One region of the Mesorhizobium sp. M7A.F.Ce.TU.012.03.2.1 genome, then DNA from elsewhere that is predicted to be linked to it. Evidence: predicted binding sites of a transcription regulator. Region 1 holds the regulator's gene; the other holds the start of a gene.
The links. Region 1 encodes PhoB, which activates phosphate uptake and scavenging genes when phosphate is short. Its sites were predicted from a motif close to TGTCATNNANCTGTCAT; they were not measured.

Region 1 (3,844 bases):
CGAGCTCCCGCGCGTCCTTCCACACCGACACGGTTTGCGTGCCGAGGGCGATGCGGTTCAGCGCGGCGTGGTCGCCGTCCTGACCCGAGACCGGCACGGTGCCGGCCAAGCCTTGAGCCGTCAGCGCCGCGACGACGCCACCGGCAGTGCCGTCATTGGCCGCGACCACCGCGTCGACCTTGTTGTCGTTGGCGGTCAGGAACTGCTCCATGTTCTTCTGGGCGTTGGCGGGCAGCCAGCCATCCGTGTAGGCTTCGCCGACATTCTTGATCTTGCCGCTGTCGATGGCTTCCTTGAGCACTTCCATCGAGCCCGAGAACAGGAAGTCGGCATTGGGATCGGCACCGGAGCCCTTGATGAAGACGTAGTTGCCTTCCGGCTTGACCTTGAACACTTCGCGGGCCTGCATGCGGCCGACTTCCTTGTTGTCGAAGGTCAGATAGAAGACGTCCTTGTTCTCGATCAGCCGGTCATAGCCGACGACCGGAATGCCTTCGTCCAGCGCCTTCTGCACGGCCGGGCCGATGGCCGAAGCGTCCTGCGCCAGGATGATCAGGGAATTAGCGCCCTGCGAGATCAGGCTTTCGACATCGGTAAGCTGCTTGCCGGGATTGGACTGCGCATCGGCGGAGATGTACTTGTCGCCAGCGGCCTCGATCGCCGTCTTCATGGCGGCTTCGTCGGTCTTCCAGCGTTCTTCCTGGAAGTTGGACCACGAAACGCCGACGACCTTGTCCTTCGCCTGCGCGACAGACGCGAGCGTCAGCGACATGGCGGCACCCGCCAGGATGGCGGCCGTGAATCTTTTCATATTATCCTCCCTGCGCCGCGTATGGCGCGACCAAACTGACCCGAGGGCCGGCACAGAGGCTCTATTTTTTCGAGCCTCGAAAAAATACTGGGCCAACGCCCGAACGCTGTCAACATCGATTCTGATGGATTTTGATGTCATTTCGAGTTTTTTTCGAGTCTCGGAATAAATAAATGACACGGCCTGCAGCTTCTGCCAGTATTTACCGGCGTCACCGACAGCGTTCCAGGGGCAGGAGGAACCGCGGCGACCGGGAGGATATGAAAGAACATGTCGGTCGGAATCCGCCACGACGATCTGCGCCGCCGCAACCGCGCCATGGTGATCGCGGCAGTGCGCCGCGCCGGACAGCCGTCGCGAACCGAGATCGCCGCGACCACAAGCCTCAGCCATTCGACCATCTCGGCGATTTCAGCGGACCTGATCGTCGAAGGCATCCTGACCGAAAGCAAGCCGAGCGAGGCCGGCTCACTCAAACGCGGCCGGCCGCAGGTCGGCCTCAGTCTCAATCCGGAAGCGGCCGCGGTAATGACCGTGGTGCTGTCGCTGAACTTCCTCTCCGTCGCCGTCATCGACTATGCCGGCCAGGTAATATCCGAGGAACAGCGCCGGCTGGACACGCTGACGATGTCGCGCGAGTCGCTGATCGGGGAATGCACGGCCATCGTGCGGCGCCGCCTGGCAGATCCCGACCTGGACGTGCGCAGCATCGCCCGCATCGCGCTGGCCATCCAGGGCATCACCGACACCCGTGCCCGCGCCATGCTGTGGTCGCCGATCACGCCGCACACCGACATCGCCTTCGCTGACATATTCGAAGACCAGTTCGGCATCCCTGCCATAATGGAGAACGACTGCAACATGATGGCGGTGGCGCTGCGCTGGCGCGACCCCGATCGTTACCGCGACGATTTCATCGCTATCCTTTTGTCGCACGGCATCGGCATGGGACTGGTGCTGAAGGGCGAATTGTTCACCGGCACCCATTCTTCGGGCGGCGAATTCGGCCACATGATCCATCGGCCGAACGGCGCGCTATGTCGCTGCGGACGGCGCGGCTGCGTCGAAGCCTATGCGGGCAATTACGCCATCTGGCGCAACGCCAGGCAGATGGGCGAGGATGCAGAACCCGTTGCCGATGTCAGCGACGCCGACATGCGCGCCCTGGCTGCCGCGGCCCGCGAAGGTGACGGACCCGAACGGGAAGCCTATCGCAAGGCCGGCGAAGCGCTCGGCTACGGCCTCGGCAGCCTGTTCGCGCTGATCGATCCGGCGCCGGTCGCCATGGTCGGTGTCAGCGCCGCCGCCTTCGACCTGATCGAGCCGGCATTGCGGCAAGCGATTGCCCAGACCGCCGGCGGCCAGCATTCCAAATCGATTTCCTTCGACACCGAGCCGAACGAACTGCCGCTGATCCGCGAGGGCTGCGCCATGCGGGCGCTGATCTTCGTCGATCAGGAGATTTTTGCGCCGGGCGTGCAGGCGAGATCCGGTTTCGGCGGCAAGAACGTGGCGTGAGTTCAAACGAGGGAGTTCAGTCCTCTCGGATGGCGTATCCGGCCCCACGGATCGTGCGGATGACATCAGGCATACGGCCATTGTTGACCGCCTTGCGCAGCCGGCCGACATGCACGTCGACCGTGCGCTCGTCGATGTAGATCGTCTCGCCCCAGACATTGTCGAGCAGCTGGCTGCGCGAGAACACGCGGCCTGGATGGCGCATCATGAATTCGAGCAGGCGGAATTCCGTCGGCCCAAGCCGGATCTCGCTCTTCTTGCGATAGACACGGTGCGACTCGCGATCGAGCACGATATCGCCGACCTTTAGCACGCTGGACAGCACTTCCGGCTTGGCCCGGCGCAGCAGCGCCTTGACCCTGGCCATGAACTCTGGCGTCGAGAAGGGCTTGACCAGATAGTCGTCGGCGCCGGTCGACAGGCCGCGCACGCGGTCGCTTTCCTCGCCTCGCGCGGTCAGCATGATGATCGGCAGCCGCTCGGTCTCGGGACGCATTCGCAGGCGCCGGCAGAGTTCGATGCCCGAAACCGCAGGCACCATCCAGTCGAGCACCAGAAGATCGGGAACGTTCTCCTGCAGCCGGATTTCGGCCTCATCGCCGCGCGTCACCACCTCGACCTGGTAACCTTCGGATTCAAGATTGTAGCGGAGCAGCACGCCTAGCGGCTCCTCATCCTCCACCACCATGATGCGTGGTGCGATCATCGGCTGGTCACCCCTGTTATGCCGCTGGCGCGGACATTGCCGTCTCGTCCTGCTTCGGACGATTGGCTGGCAGCTGCGTGCCGGTCAAAACATAGTAGGCATTTTCGGCGATGTTGGTCACGTGGTCGCCGATCCGCTCGAGGTTCTTGGCGCAAAACAACAGGTGCGTGCACGCCGTGATGTTGCGGGGATCTTCCATCATGTAGGTCAGCAGCTCGCGGAACACCGAGGTGTATTTGACGTCGATGCGTTCATCATTGTTTCTGAGCGTGGCAAGCGCTGCCGCGTCAGCGGCGGCATACTCGTCGACGACCCCCTGCACCTGGATCAGCACCAGCTGCGCCATCGCGTCGATCGAATGCGAAAGATCGTGCGGCGTGACGCTCAGCCCGACAGTGCCGACGCGCTTGGCGATGTTCTTGGCAAGGTCGCCGATGCGCTCGAGGTCGCCGGCCATGCGGATCGAACCGACCACCGCACGCAGATCGTTGGCCATTGGCTGGCGCTTGGCGATCAGCGTGATGGCGCGATCGTCCAGCTCGCGCTGGCGGGCATCCATGATGGCATCGTCGGAAACCACGCGCTGCGCCAGCGCATTGTCCGAATTGAGCAAAGCCTTGGTCGAGCCACTGACCATCGAGCGGGCGAGATCGCCCATGTCGCGGATCAGCTGGCTGATCTGCTCCAGATCCTCATCGAAAGATGCAACGGTATGTTCACCCATGATCTTCGTCCCTCATATGCCTGAGCTCAGCCGAACCGGCCGGTGATGTAGTCCTGGGTGCGTTTGTCGTCGGGGGTGGTGAACA
Region 2 (3,844 bases), 3.1 Mb from region 1:
GATGATTTGGCAGCCCTTGCTCCCGAGATTCCATGGAAACAAGTTCGTGGGATAGGCAACGTTTTGCGTCACGAATATCACAAAACCTCCGGTGCGATAGTATGGGCGGTGGTGACCGACAGCCTGCCGCCACTGCGTCTTGCTGTCGAACGTATGCTCGAAGCGTCGCAGCGCCGATAGTTGTGGCTGACACTTGCGGCAGCATCCTGTTCGCGTCGCAAGGAAGGAACCGCGATATTTCTCTCGTCATAAGCAATTGCATGGCAACGGAACATTTGCTCGCGTCGAGACTGCCGGATCTTTCTGCTCTGCACGTGCGGTGCGGCAAAGTTCTTTGAAAATACCGGTTGCAATTCACAATCAGCTTGCTACAAACAACTGCTTGCAAAATACAATCGGTTATCGAGGAGGCTCGCATGTCCAAACTTCGCGTCAACGCTTTCACCCTGTCGCTCGACGGCTATGGCGCCGGTCCCGATCAGGATCTGCAAAATCCTCTCGGCGTCGGTGGGGAATCCTTGCACAAGTGGTTTGTCGACACCTGCACCTTCCGCGAGAAGGTGCTCGGACAAGATGGCGGCACCACCGACGTCAACGAGGCGTTCGCGGCGCGCAGCTTCGAGAATGTCGGCGCCTGGATCCTCGGCCGCAACATGTTCGGGCCGATCCGCGGCGAGTGGCCTGACGACAGCTGGAAGGGCTGGTGGGGCGACAACCCGCCCTATCATGTGCCGGTTTTCGTGCTCACCCATCACAAGCGGGAACCGATCACGATGGAGGGCGGCACGACTTTCCACTTCGTCACTGACGGTATCCATTCAGCTCTTGAACAGGCTAAGGCTGCCGCTGGCGGCAAGGACGTGCGGGTCGGCGGCGGCGTCGCCACCATCCGGCAATATCTGCAGGAAAAACTGATCGACGAGATGCATCTGGCGATCGCGCCGGTGCTGCTCGGCTCGGGCGAGAACCTTTTCGCCGGCCTCGATATGCTCAAGCTGGGCTATATCTGCAGCGAGCAGGTGGCGACGCCGCTTGCCACGCACGTCACCATCAAGCGGGCGTAGTTACAGCTTTTTCTCCCCGTCACTATACGGGGAGAAGGGAGCGATCCATCAATACTTCTCCGGCACGTAGAGCTCGCGCGGCAGCACCTGGCGCTCGTATTCGGGGTTGAAGACGCGCTCCGGCAAAGTGATCTCCTCGTGCGGCACTTCCTCGTAAGGCAGCTGCTTGAGCAGATGGTCGATGCAGTTCAGCCGCGCGCGCTTCTTGTCGTTGCCCTCGACGATGAACCAAGGCGCTTCCGGGATGTTGGTGCGGGCGAAGGTCTCTTCCTTGGCCTTGGTGTACTGCTCCCAGCGCACACGCGACTGCAGATCCATCGGCGACAGTTTCCACTGCTTCATTGGATCATGGATGCGCATCAGGAAGCGCATCTGCTGTTCCTCGTCGGTGATCGAGAACCAGTATTTGACCACGGTAATGCCCGAGCGGACCAGCATGCGCTCGAACTCCGGCACGTCGTGGAAGAATTCTTCGACCTGATCGGGCTGGGCAAAGCCCATCACCCGCTCGACGCCCGAGCGGTTGTACCATGAGCGGTCGAACAGCACGATCTCGCCGCCGGCCGGCAGATGCGGGACATAGCGCTGGAAATACCATTGCGACTTTTCGCGCTCGGTCGGTGCCGGCAGTGCCACGACACGGCAGATGCGCGGGTTAAGCCGCTGGGTGATGCGCTTGATGACACCGCCCTTGCCGGCCGAATCGCGTCCCTCGAAGATCACCACCAGCTTCTTCTTGTGGTAGGCGACCCAGGACTGCAGCTTGATCAATTCGGACTGCAGGGTGATCAGGTCGCGAAAATATTGCATGCGATCGATCGAAGGCGGATGCGAGTTCTTGTAGATCTTGGCGATCTCCATCGACAGCGCCGGCTCCGACATTTCGAGCTCATAGTCTTCGTCGAGCGTGTCGGCGAGCTCGGCTTCAAGCCAATCCCTGGCCGGAGAATTCTGTTTTAGCTCGGTCATTATCGGCTGCTCCACTTGCAAGCTCTGTCGATCCACGTCCGGCGCCCCAAACTCCGGCTTACAGCCCGGAACGGCAACGCCTGAGCCGACTTCAATATAGGCCTGCAATGACGGTTTTATTGCAGCCCGAGCGTGATCGCCGCCGCTGCCAATCCCGCCAGGCATGATCGATCCGGCGTCCTGGCATGGCGACAAGTCGCGCAAATTGTCCTACAAATAGCGGCCACATTCGGGCACCCTCCCCAGCCCCTTTTCCAACGCAATCGCGAGGATCGACATGGAATACCGCACACTCGGCCGTTCCGGCCTGAAAGTATCGACGCTGACCATGGGCACCATGACTTTCGGCGGCGCCGGCGCGTTTTCGGCTGTCGGCAAGACCGACCTCGACGAAGCGCGCCGCATGATCGACCTCTGCATCGACGCCGGCATCAATGTCATCGACACCGCCAACGTCTATTCGAATGGCATTTCCGAAGAAATCATCGGCGAAGCGCTCGGCGGCAAGCGCAAGGGCGACGTGCTGATCGCCTCCAAGGCACGGATGCGGATCGGCAAAGGCCCGAACGATGAAGGCCTGTCACGCCATCACCTGATCCGCGAATGCGAGAAAAGCCTGAAGCGGCTCAGGACAGACGTCATCGACATCTATTTCCTGCACGAATGGGATGGCGTGACACCGCTGGAGGAAACCATCGGCGCGCTCGACACGCTGGTTGCCCAGGGCAAGATCCGCTATGTCGGCTGCTCCAATTATTCCGGCTGGCAGGTGATGAAGGCGCTCGGCATCAGCGACAGCCATCATCAGCCGCGCTTCGTCACGCAGCAGATCCATTACACGCTGGAAGCGCGCGAGGCGGAGTACGAACTGCTGCCGATTTCCGTCGACCAGGGGTTGGGCGTCCTGGTCTGGAGCCCGCTTGCCGGCGGATTGCTGTCCGGCAAATACCGCCGCGACAGCCCCACCGCCCGCCAGCTTGCCGGCTGGTCCGAACCGCCGATCCGCGACGAGGACCGGCTGTGGCGGATCGTCGACGTGCTTGTCGAGATCGGCGCGCAGCGCGGCGTGTCGGCAGCGCAGGTGGCGCTGGCCTGGCTGCTTGGCCGGCCGGCCGTCAGTTCGCTGGTGATCGGCGGCAGGACGGAAACGCAGTTCCGGGACAACATCGCGGCGGCAAGCCTGATGCTCTCCGGCGAGGAGCGCGAGCGCCTCGACGCGGTCAGCCGGCCACCCTTGCTCTATCCCTACTGGCACCAGCAGCTGACGGCAAAGGACCGTTTTGGTGCCGCCGATCTGGTGATTGACCGAAGCGGCATCTGACCGGCAAATCGATGGCGATAGGTATCGGCCGCCGCAATGATGAACCTGGCCTCTTCATTGCAACGCACATCTTGCAAGCCTGGCCATCATCGACGCACTATCGCTTCAGCTGTTGTGTTTGACGGCTAATGCTCCTAGGCAGGACCAGAGCCGCAAGGCAGTGAAAAGGAGCCGATATGGCGCGACCACCAAACTACGATCAGGAACGCAAGGAACGCGACCGCCAGAAGGCGGCCAAAAAGGCCGAGAAGCTGGCAGCCAAGGTTGCAGCGCGGGAACGTTCGAAGCCCGAAGACGAGACTGAAGCCGAAACCGAAACGGCAAAGTGACGGCAAACGGCCCGCAGATGCGGGCCGTGCCTCAATCCAGATTGCCGCCTCAAATGTCGGCTTGTGTCAGGCGGGCGCCTTGTCGCTGACGAACACGTCCACTTCGCGTGCTGCCGCGATGAAGGCGCGCCTGGCGTTCATCGCCGGCTTGTCGCCGGCGA

Region 2: ppk2 (polyphosphate kinase 2) is a predicted target of PhoB. The motif match lies at 2,141-2,157, and genes of this name have one in related genera.

Annotation. Positions count from the first base shown of each region.
Region 1 covers NZ_CP034779.1:2,524,672-2,528,515, reverse strand. Annotated here, with positions in the region: gene xylF (D-xylose ABC transporter substrate-binding protein) at 1-811, opposite strand, end outside; gene EJ079_RS12195 (ROK family protein) at 1,082-2,329, shown strand; gene phoB (phosphate regulon transcriptional regulator PhoB) at 2,346-3,035, opposite strand; gene phoU (phosphate signaling complex protein PhoU) at 3,052-3,759, opposite strand; gene pstB (phosphate ABC transporter ATP-binding protein PstB) at 3,786-3,844, opposite strand, start outside.
Region 2 covers NZ_CP034779.1:5,585,194-5,589,037, forward strand. Annotated here, with positions in the region: gene EJ079_RS27755 (HepT-like ribonuclease domain-containing protein) at 1-180, shown strand, start outside; gene EJ079_RS27760 (dihydrofolate reductase family protein) at 417-1,064, shown strand; gene ppk2 (polyphosphate kinase 2) at 1,113-2,033, opposite strand; gene EJ079_RS27770 (aldo/keto reductase) at 2,311-3,354, shown strand; gene EJ079_RS27775 (hypothetical protein) at 3,531-3,683, shown strand; gene EJ079_RS27780 (DUF982 domain-containing protein) at 3,750-3,844, opposite strand, start outside.